DNA from 2 places in the Streptosporangium brasiliense genome. Region 1 is predicted to be linked to the other one. Evidence: predicted binding sites of a transcription regulator. Region 1 holds the regulator's gene; the other holds the start of a gene.
What was found. The regulator LexA, encoded in region 1, represses DNA repair genes until DNA is damaged. The targets are predictions, from matches to a motif close to TCGAACANNTGTTCGA.

Region 2: ruvC (crossover junction endodeoxyribonuclease RuvC) is a predicted target of LexA. The motif match lies at 2,308-2,323, and genes of this name have one in related genera.

What each region holds. Positions count from the first base shown of each region.
Region 1 is NZ_JAUSRB010000002.1:4,124,120-4,129,554, reverse strand. It holds gene J2S55_RS27650 (vitamin B12-dependent ribonucleotide reductase) at 1-638, opposite strand, end outside; gene nrdR (transcriptional regulator NrdR) at 723-1,184, opposite strand; gene J2S55_RS27640 (LysM peptidoglycan-binding domain-containing protein) at 1,628-1,894, opposite strand; gene J2S55_RS27635 (hypothetical protein) at 1,935-2,171, opposite strand; gene lexA (transcriptional repressor LexA) at 2,231-2,941, shown strand; gene J2S55_RS27625 (hypothetical protein) at 3,475-4,356, shown strand; gene J2S55_RS27620 (glycosyl hydrolase family 18 protein) at 4,508-5,435, shown strand, end outside.
Region 2 is NZ_JAUSRB010000002.1:5,213,754-5,219,188, forward strand. It holds gene J2S55_RS32410 (cation:proton antiporter) at 1-1,024, shown strand, start outside; gene J2S55_RS32415 (GNAT family N-acetyltransferase) at 1,096-2,253, shown strand; gene ruvC (crossover junction endodeoxyribonuclease RuvC) at 2,356-2,943, shown strand; gene ruvA (Holliday junction branch migration protein RuvA) at 2,940-3,560, shown strand; gene ruvB (Holliday junction branch migration DNA helicase RuvB) at 3,865-4,923, shown strand; gene yajC (preprotein translocase subunit YajC) at 5,150-5,435, shown strand, end outside.

The DNA.
Region 1 (5,435 bases):
ATGAAGGAGACCGGGCCGCTGGCGGTGCCGCCGCTGGAGAGCAGTTCCTTCGACGAGCGGATCCGGGAGAGGTTGACCCCGGAGCCGGAGCCGCCCTTGAAGATCACACCCTCTTCCTTGTACCAGTCGAGGATGGACTCCATCTGGTCGTCGACCGCGAGGATGAAGCAGGCGCTGACCTGCTGCGGCGAGGCGGTGCCCACGTTGAACCAGACCGGCGAGTTGAAGCTGAAGACCTGGTTGACCAGGGCGTGCTTGAGCTCGTGGTCGAAGATCTCGGCGTCCTCGTCGGAGGCGAAGTATCCCTCCTCGACCGCGGTCCGGGTGTAGACGCCCACCACCCGGTCGACGAGCTGCTTCAGGCTCCACTCGCGCTGCGGGGTGCCGACCGCGCCGCGGAAGTATTTGGTGGTCACGATGTTGGCGGCGTTGACCGACCAGGACTCGGGGAACTCGACGCCCCGCTGCTCGAAGTTGACCGAGCCGTCCCGCCAGTTGGTCATCACGACATCACGGCGCTCCCAGCGCACCTCGTCATAGGGATGCACTCCCGGCGTGGTGAAGACGCGCTTCATCTTCAGCCCCTTGCGCAACCGCTTGCCCCCGCGCGCCGCCGCGCCACCGACCGTCTCCGTCATGACTTCCCCCTTCCGGGGCTCCGTGGAGCCCACGAGTCGGACCAATCAACGCGCCGCTCTGTCCCCCGGCGCCCGGGGTGTGAATCAGTCCTGCTTGGCGGAGCGTTCCGCCCGCAACTGCTTGATCTCGGTCTCGAAATCGGCCAGGGTCTCGAAGCTCCGGTAGACCGAGGCGAACCGCAGGTAGGCCACCTCGTCCAGGTCGCGGAGGGGCCCCAGGATCGCCAGCCCCACCTCGTGGGCCGCGATCTCCGCCGCCCCCGTCGCCCGGATGCTCTCCTCCACCCGCTGGCCCAGCTGGGCCAGCGAGTCTTCGCTGACCGGGCGTCCCTGACACGCCCGCCGGACACCGGCGATCACCTTGTCCCTGAAGAACGGCTCGGTCACCCCGCTGCGCTTGCTGACCATGAGCAGCACCGTCTCCTGCGTGGTGAACCTGCGCCCGCACTCCGGGCACGTGCGCCTGCGGCGGATGGCCCCGCCGTCCTCGGTGGACCGGCTGTCGATGACCCGGGTGTCAGGATGGCGACAGAACGGACAGTGCACGCGCGTCGCCTCCTTGAGCCGGCGAGTGGCCCACCTTCTCGTGCGTTTCCGGGCGTCTGACGAGACGCTCGCGCACGCCCCCCGAATAGTCGAGGTGCGGTAATGGAAACACAATCTATGGTGAAGCACGCCGATTAAGCCACTAGATGTTGTGGTCAACGGTAGAAGTGTCGGACCATGAACGCAAGTTGAAACGGCCCTGTCGGACGAAGTCGCTGATCAGCGCATCACATCCGCACGGGCCGGGCGTGTCACCCCTCCATCGGCCCCCGCCACCCTCCGGCGACCCCCCGCTACCCCCTCGGCGGCCCCGATCACCTCCACCAGGCACCCGACCGTCTCCACACCGGCCCCGGCCACCCCGGCCGCCCCCGCACGCGCGTCCGCGGCGCCGTCCCCGGTCCGTCACCTCACACGTGGGCCGGGCCCGCCGGCCACGCCCCTCAGGGAGCGGAGCCGTCAGGCAGGTAGAGCCGGGCCCCGGGCCGGATCACCGAGTCGGACAGGCCGTTGAGGTCCATGATCTGGCGGACCGTCGGGGCGGGATCCCCGTCCCGCGTCACCGCGTCGGCGATCTCCCACAGCGTGTCGCCCCCGTGCACCACGACCCACGGCAGCCCCTCGTGACCTCTCCGCTCGAAGGCCGAGGCGGCGTCGATGCGCGCGCCGACCCAGAGCGCCCCCAAGGTGACCAGCGTGAGCGCCGCCACCACCACGATCCTCCCCCGCCGGGTGAGCCGCAGGGGCGGATCAGGATATCGGATGTTCCCCGCGGGCCCGGGACGCCGGACGGGCGCGCGCCCGGGCCCCCTCTTCGCCGTGGTCGTCTTCATGATGGCCCCCCACCCCTTCGACCTGGCCGAACACATGTCGAAGAAAGATCGGCGAATCGAACACGATGTCGATCGAACTCCCGTACGATGTTGTACACCACGCCACCGCTGATTTCGAGAACGACTCGAACAATTGTTTGAATACGATCTTCAACGGGGGTACGGTCGCTGTGTGCGACGTAAGAGATACAGACCGGGAGGCGAGGAGACCGCATGAACGGGCACGACGAGAACGGTTCGGCCGTCAGCGACCTGGCGGTGCGCAGGCGTGACTCCCTCGGCCTCACCCCCAGGCAGCGGAAGATCCTTGAGGTGATCCGCGACTCGGTGCAGCAGCGCGGCTACCCGCCCTCCATGCGGGAGATCGGCGAGGCGGTGCAGCTCACGAGCACCTCCAGCGTGTCGCACCAGTTGACGGCGTTGCAGCGCAAGGGCTACCTGCGCCGCGATCCGCACCGCCCCCGCGCGCTGGAGGTGCGCCTGCCCGGCGAGCCGGTGCTGTGGGTGGACCCCGACTCCGGCACCGACGAGGCCCCGGTCAGCCGCCCGACCGCGGCCTACGTGCCGCTCGTCGGCCGGATCGCCGCCGGTGGCCCCATCCTCGCCGAGGAGAGCATCGAGGACGTCTTCGCCCTCCCCAAGCAGCTCGTCGGCGAGGGCACGCTCTTCCTGCTCCAGGTGACCGGCGACTCGATGATCGACGCGGCCATCGCCAACGGCGACTGGGTGGTCGTCCGCCAGCAGCCCGTCGCCGACAACGGCGACGTGGTCGCCGCGATGATCGACGGCGAGGCCACGGTCAAGACCTTCAAGCGCAAGGACGGCCATGTCTGGCTCGTCCCGCACAACACCAACTACGACCCGATCCCCGGTGACGAGGCCACCGTCCTGGGCAAGGTCGTGGCGGTTCTGCGCAAGCTCTGAGACGGCACACCACGAGGAGCGGGGTCCCCGATCGGGACCCCGCTCCTCGTCATGCGCCCGAGGCCGCTCGCAAGGCCGTACGGCGAGACCTCCGTCCCAGCCGTTCCGGGCTCCCCGCCCGCTATGGGCTCCCGGGCCGGTGTGGGCTCCCGCCGTTCCGGGCTCCCTGATCGGGACGGGCTCTCCGGCCGGTATGGGCTCCCGCCGTTCCGGGCCCCCGACCGGGACGGGCTCCCGAGCCGGTGGGGCTCCCCGACCGGGACGGACTCCCCGCCCCTCCGCCGGTGATCAGATCTCCTTTGTGGGGGCCGGGCATGTTTGTGGGGGTGCCGGGCATGCGCTGATTCTGTTTTCGGCTCGGCATAAGCCACAGGCGACGAAATTTCGGCAATTGCTACCTGTAGCGACCTTTCCGGGGATCGCGAGACGTTCTACGCTCGCTCCCCACAGAGCGCGGCGGGCCCGTGCCGTCCTCGCGGGGGAGGGGTGCGGGGGATCCCAGCCGCCCGCCTCGACAGCCGAGGAGCGCCCTCATGCCTCGCCGCCTCCCCGAACCGGCAGCCGACCGCGGCCTCCTGCTCCACTCGGGCCCGTTCCACCAGGCCCTGCGCGCCTGCATCCGGGAGAACGGCCTGCCACTCGACCGCATCCGGTCCCGCCTGGCCCAGCGCGGGCTGACGGTCGCGCTGTCCACCCTGAGCGACTGGCAGCGGGGCCACCGGCGCCCCGGCGGCGAGCAGTCCATGCTGGTCGTCACGGCCCTGGAGGAGATCCTTCGCCTGCCCGGCGGCTCGCTCACCCGCCTCCTCGACCGCGGGCCGGGGCTGGACGGGCGTTCCGGGGCGCTCGGCGAGCCGCTGGACGCGCTGCCGGGCTCACGCGACCAGGACGCCGTCGTCATCACCCAGCAGCAGAAGGTGCTGATCGACGCGGCGCGGATGTGCGCGTCGGTGTGGACCCGCACCCTGGTCAGGGCCCGGCGCGACGGCATGGACCGGTATGTGGTCAGGTCGTTCGTCGATCCCGGCACCGATCTCGAAGGGTGTGAGATCCACGCTCTGGAGAACTGCAGGGTCGGCACCGTCCTGCGGCACCAGCGGCGGGCGGTGATGGTCGCCGAACTGCTCTTCGACCATGTGCTCCGGGCCGGTGACACCTGGGTCTTCGAGTGGGAGAGCGTCGACAGGCCGACGCGGCCGTGCGTCGACCACGGCCACGGTTTCCGGCAGCCGGTCGCGCATTTCCTGCTCCAGGTGCGGTTCGATCCCCTGGCCCTGCCGGCCGAATGCCATTCCTACGTCCGGTCCGGACCGGACGAGACGCCTTTCCGGACCGGTGTCCTGGTGCCCACCGCCCATCACACCGTCCACATGGCCGCCTCCGACGTGGCCGACGGGGTGCTGGGCATCGCCTAGCGCTGGCCGTAAACCTCTCCCCGAGCGGTTGGGCCCCCCGAAATTTCGCACCATTGACGGCGCGGGGGCGCGTGATTACGTTCAGCTCAAATTGACAGTAAAGTTTCCTGTTAATTAATCCCCCGGTTCCAGGTCGTAGAGGCGGTCGCCCATGAGAAATCGACTTGTCCTGAAACTCTTAGGCGTGGTGGGGGCGGTCCTCCTCCCGCTGGGAGGGGCCGTCGCGACGGCGCCCGGCGCGTCGGCCGCCGTGACCGTGCCGATCCGGGCCAACGCCGGCGGATCCGCGCTCACCGACGCGGCGGGAGACCAGTGGGTCGCCGACAAGGCCTACTCCAGCGGTGACTGGGGCTACCAGACCAGCTACGGAGGCGGCTCGACCACCGGCGCGATCGCCGGGACGACCGACGACTCCCTCTACCAGAACTACAACACCTTCAACGGCTGGGGCGGCTACCGCTTCGACGTCCCGAACGGCACCTACCAGGTGACGCTGAAGATGGTCGAGGACTGGGCCAACGCGGCCGGCCAGCGCAAGTTCGACGTCCGCGTCGAGGGTGCCAACGCCCTGACCGGCTTCGACATCTTCGCCTCCTGCGGGGCGCTCACCGCCTGCGACCGGACCTTCCCCGCGACGGTCGCCGACGGCGCGCTCAACATCCAGTTCAACATGAACGGCGGAGCCAACTACGCGACGGTCTCCGCCATCGCGGTGACCGGCGGGGGCGGCGGAGGCGACGACACGACACCGCCCAGCACCCCGGGCGACCTCCGCTCCACCGCCACCACCTCCACCAGCGCCTCCCTCGCCTGGAACGCCTCCACCGACAACGTCGCCGTCACCGGCTACGAGATCTACCGAGGCGCCACCCTCCTCACCACCGTCAACACCACCACCTACACCGACACCGGCCTGACCCCCGCCACCACCTACAGCTACACCGTCCGCGCCCGCGACGCCGCCGGAAACCGCTCCACCCCCAGCACCCAACTCAACGTCACCACCCAGAACGGCGGAGGCGGCGGCGGCGGTAACAAGCTGCTGGGCTACTTCACCCAGTGGGGCATCTACCAGCGGG
Region 2 (5,435 bases), 1.1 Mb from region 1:
CTTCGGGCCGCGCGGCTGGGCCTCCACCTGGCGCCTGCTGGGGTGGACGCTCCCGCTGACCGTCGTGGCGGTGGCCGCCGTGGCCTCCGCGCTGCTGGGCTGGCCCCCGGCGGCGGCGCTGCTGCTGGGCGCGGTGCTCGCCCCGACCGACCCGGTACTCGCCTCCGACGTGCAGGTCGGCGAGCCCGTCGACTCGGAGAAGGCCGACGACGAGGTCCGTTTCACCCTCACCTCCGAGGCGGGGCTCAACGACGGCCTCGCCTTCCCCCTGGTGTTCGCCGCCGTCGCGATGACGGCCACCGGGGGCCTCGGCTGGGTCGGCGGCTGGGCGCTGGTCGACCTGCTCTACCGGTGCGGGGCCGGCCTGGTCTGCGGGCTGCTGACCGGCAGGCTGCTGGGCCGGCTCTTCTTCCGCGCCCAGGTCTCCGATCTGCGCCTGGCCGAGCACCGGGACGGCTTCGTCGCGCTGGCCGCGACGTTCCTGGCCTACGGCCTCACCGAGCTGGTGCACGGCTACGGCTTCATCGCGGTGTTCGTGACCGGGTGCACGATCAGGGCCGCCGAGCGCACCCACGGCTACAACGGCGTGCTGCACGGCTTCATCGAGCAGATCGAGCGGCTGCTGACCGCCTGGCTGATCCTGCTGCTCGGCGGGTTCGTGGCGACCGGCGGCCTGGCCGCCCTCACCTGGCGGGGCGCGGCCGTCGGGCTGTCGCTGCTGCTGGTGATCCGGCCGCTGGCCGGCTGGGCCGCCCAGCTCGGCGGCCCGGCGGGCCCGCGCGAGCGCGGCGTGACGGCCTTCTTCGGGATCCGCGGCATCGGCTCGCTGTTCTACCTCGCCTACGCCCTCGGCCAGGCCGACTTCGGCGTGCCCGCCGAGGAGCTCTGGGCGGTGGTCGCCTTCACCGTGCTGGCCTCGCTCGTCCTGCACGGCGTCACGGCGACGCCGGTGATGCGGCGGCTGGACCGCCTGCGCGACAGGGCGGGGGCCGCGGACGCCGAGCCCGCCACGCGTCACCTGTAGACCTGTAGGGACCGATTCACCTGTGGTGACGATTCGCCTTCGCTCGCGTTCTCTGCCTAGGTTGGAGCCTTGTGGAACTACGTGATCTGACCGTCGACGATCTCGACGCGGTGCTGGACAACCGCAAGCGCGCCTTCGGGCCCGTCCCCGAGGGCCAGCAGGAGCTCTGGCGGAAGCTGGCCGTCCCGGCGCTGGAGGAGGGCAGATACCTCGGCGTCGTCGACGGCGCCCGCCTGGTGGCGACCAGCCGGACCAACGACTTCACCCAGTGGTGGCACGGCAGGCCGATCTCCATGGGCGGCGTCGCCTCGGTGACCGTCGCCCCCGAGGACCGGGGGCGGGGCGTCGGCCGCACCCTGATGCAGGCCACCGTCGACCGCTGCGCGGCCCTGGGTCATCCGGTCTCGGCGCTCTACCCGGCCACCACCCACATCTACCGCTCCCTCGGCTGGGAGCACGCCGGCGCCATGCACGTGGCGACCCTGCCCGCCGAGGCGCTGCGCACGATCAGGTCCACCGAGCAGGTCAAGATCCGCCGGATGGGCCCCGGCGACGCCCCCGAGGTGGTCGCGCTCCTCGGCCGCGTCCACGCCGCAACCCGAGCCTCCGGCCCCCTGAGCCGGGGTGAGAGCGCCTGGCGCGTGCTGCTGGAGAACAAGGACGACTTCCTCTATCTGGCCGACGACGGCTTCGTGACCTACCACTGGGACGGCGGCGACATCAGGGTCTCCGCTCTCGTCGCGGGTTCGGAGGCCACGGCGCGGGCGCTGTGGTCGCTGGTCGGCACCTCGGCCTCCGTCGCCAAGTCGGTCCGGGCGGCCGTCGCCCCCGACGACCCGGTGTTCTGGCTGATCGGCGACCGTCCCGAGGACCACGTCGCGCTGACCCGCTGGATGTTCCGCGTCGTCGACCTCGTCGCGGCCGTCGCCGGGCGGGGCTTCCCGGCGGGCGTCACCCTCGACGCCGCGGTCCAGGTCGACGACCCCCAGCGCCCCGGCAACTCCGGCCCCTGGCAGCTGTCGGTCTCCGGCGGCTCCGGTACGGCCGAGCCCGCCGCGACCCTGCCGGGATTCACCCCCACCTTCACCGCGGCCGGCTTCTCGGCCCTGTACGCCGGGATCCCGACCGCGACCCTGCGCCGCTCGGGGATCCTCACCGGCCCGGCGGACTCCGACGACGCCCTCGACGCCGCCTTCCACGCCAAGCCGTACATGCTGGACCACTTCTGACGGGCGCCGCCGGGTAGCCGTGCGAGCGGCGCTCCCACGCGGTAGAGTCGGGCACCGAACAGGTGTTCGGCGAGCGGAGGCGTGTCGGTGCGGTTGCCCGAGCTGCGGGTGATGGGGGTCGACCCGGGGCTGACCCGGTGCGGACTCGGGGCGGTCGAGGGACGGCCCGGGGCGCCGCTGAGCCTCGTCAAGGTCGGAGTCGTCCGGACTCCGGCCGACGACGAGATCGGGGCCAGGCTGGTGGCGATCGAGGCGGGCATCGAGCAGTGGCTCGACGAGGTCGAGCCCGACGCGGTGGCCGTGGAGCGGGTCTTCGCCCAGCACAACCTCAGGACCGTGATGGGCACCGCGCAGGCCTCCGCGGTGGCGATCCTGTGCGCCTCCCGCCGGGGGCTGCCGGTGGCGCTGCACACGCCGTCGGAGGTCAAGGCCGCGATCACCGGCAGCGGCACGGCCGACAAGCAGCAGGTGGGGACCATGGTGACCCGGCTGCTGCGGCTGGATGCGATGCCCAAGCCCGCCGACGCCGCCGACGCGCTGGCGCTGGCGATCTGTCACGTGTGGCGGGGCGGGGCACAGAACCGCCTGGCGGAGGCGGTCGCCAGGACCAGGACCGGGCCGGGCACGACCGCCGCCGCCTACTTCCGGGGGCGGGGCCGGGCCGGATATTCGAGAGGAACCACACAGTGATCGCCTCGGTGCGGGGACGGGTGGCCGCGGTCGCGCCTGACGGCGCGGTGGTCGAGGTCGGCGGGGTGGGGATACTGGTCCACTGCACGCCGGGCACGCTGGCGACGCTCCGGGTGGGCGAGGAGGCCCGGCTGGCCACCTCGCTCGTGGTCCGGGAGGAGTCGCTGACGCTGTTCGGCTTCGGCAGCGACGACGAGCGCGGCGTCTTCGAGATGCTGCAGACGGCCAACGGGGTCGGCCCCAAGGTCGCCCTGGCGATGCTGGCCGTACACACCCCCAACGCGCTCCGGACGGCCGTGGCGAGCGCCGACGTGAAGGCGCTGACCAGGGTCCCCGGCGTCGGCCCCAAGGGGGCCCAGCGGATCATCGTCGACCTCAAGGACAAGCTCGGCACCCCCGAGCAGGCCGTCAACGCCGCGCTCAACGGCGGCGCGTCCGCGCCCGCCTGGCGCGACCAGGTCCACTCCGGTCTGGTCGGCCTCGGCTACTCGGCCAGGGACGCCGACGAGGCCGTCGCCGCCGTCACCTCCCAGGCCGACGCCGAGGTGGCGGAGGGGCGCTCGCCGCAGGTGGCGGCGTTGCTCAAGGCCGCGCTCCGCGCGCTGAGCGTCCGATGAGGGGGGCGCGCCCGATGCGGGCCTCTCACGGCCGCGGCGGTCCCGGCGAGGCGTGGACCGCCCACGCGGACCGGGTCCGGGCCGGCGGGTCCGGAGCGGCCCGGGGGGCCGGGGTCGGCAGGTCCGGGCCGGTCGGTGCGGGCCGGGACGGCAGGGGCGGGGCCGGTGGGCCGGGAGCTGGCCGTGCGGTCCGGCCCTGGGACGGCGGGCCGGGAGCGGGCCGGGTGGCCTGGGACGACACCGGGGATGACAGAGGCGGGGCCGGTGGGCCGGCGACCGCGCGTGCGAGTGAAGGCGGACCGGCGTGAGCTTCGAGCGGGATCTGGTGGCGCCGGACGCCGAAGGGGACGAGCGCCTGATCGAGGCGGCGCTGCGGCCCAAGCGGCTGGATGAGTTCATCGGCCAGGCGCGGGTGCGCGAGCAGCTGTCACTGGTGCTGCAGAGCGCGCTGCGACGTAACCGGCCGCCGGACCACGTGCTGATGAGCGGTGGGCCCGGGCTGGGCAAGACGACCCTCTCCATGATCATCGCGACGGAGCTCTCCGTGCCGCTCCGGATCACCTCCGGGCCCGCGCTGGAGCGGGCGGGCGACCTCGCGGCGATCCTGTCGACCCTCTCGGAGGGAGAGGTCCTCTTCATCGACGAGATCCACCGGATGGCCCGTCCGGCGGAGGAGATGCTCTATCTCGCGATGGAGGACTTCCGCGTCGACATCGTGGTGGGCAAGGGGCCCGGGGCGACCGCTATCCCGCTGGAGGTCGCGCCGTTCACCCTGGTCGGGGCCACCACGCGGGCCGGGCTGCTGCCCGCGCCGCTGCGCGACCGGTTCGGGTTCGTCGCGCACATGGACTTCTACGAGGTGGCCGAGCTGGAGCAGGTGCTGCACCGCTCCTCGCGGCTGCTCGGCCTGGAGCTGCCCGGCGACGCGGCGCACGAGATCGCCGGGCGGTCGCGGGGCACGCCCCGCATCGCCAACCGGCTGCTGCGCCGGGTCCGCGACTTCGCCGAGGTGCGCTCCGGCGGGGTGGTCACCAGAGACGTCGCCTCGGCGGCGCTGAACCTCTACGAGGTCGACGCCGAGGGCCTCGACCGGCTCGACCGGGCGGTGCTCGGGGCGCTGCTGCGCAAGTTCGGCGGCGGTCCGGTGGGGCTGTCCACGCTGGCGGTCGCGGTGGGGGAGGAGCCGGAGACGGTCGAGGTGGTCGCCGAGCCGTTCCTGGTCCGTCAGGGTCTGCTGGCGCGCACCCCCCGGGGCCGGGTCGCGACCGCCGCCGCCTGGCTCCACCTGGGCCTGACCCCGCCGCCCGACGCCTTCGGCGCCTCGATGATCGTCGACCTTGAGGATGATCCGGGCCCCGTCTGACGTTGGGTTTCGATGGGGAAACCGTACAGAGTTGATCACAGATCGGTGACAACGGTATCGAAATGGGAACTTCCCTGCGTGCCTGTCCGTGACTTCGTTGCCGCGCTCTTACAGCTCGCCTAAACTCCGTGGCTTGGCTGGCTGTGTAGGCTGACGTGCTGAGCGGCGTGGCCGCATACGACGTCCGGCGCCAGGCCGGTCATTCTTAAGCCTAAGGAGCGGCCCTATGGGCGACTACTCAAGCCTTATCATGATCGCTCTGATGGTCGTGGTGTTCTACTTCCTGCTCATCCGGCCGCAGCGCAAGCGGCAGCAGGAGCAGGCTCAGATGCAGAACTCCCTGACCCCTGGAACCCGCATCATGACCACGACGGGGCTCTTCGCGACCGTTGTGGCGATCGATGCCGACGACGTGATCCTGGAGATCGCCCCCGGTGTCGAGACCCGCTGGGTCAAGGCCGCGATCGGCCGTGTGCTGACCCCGGTCGACGACGAGGATGTCAAGTCCGTCG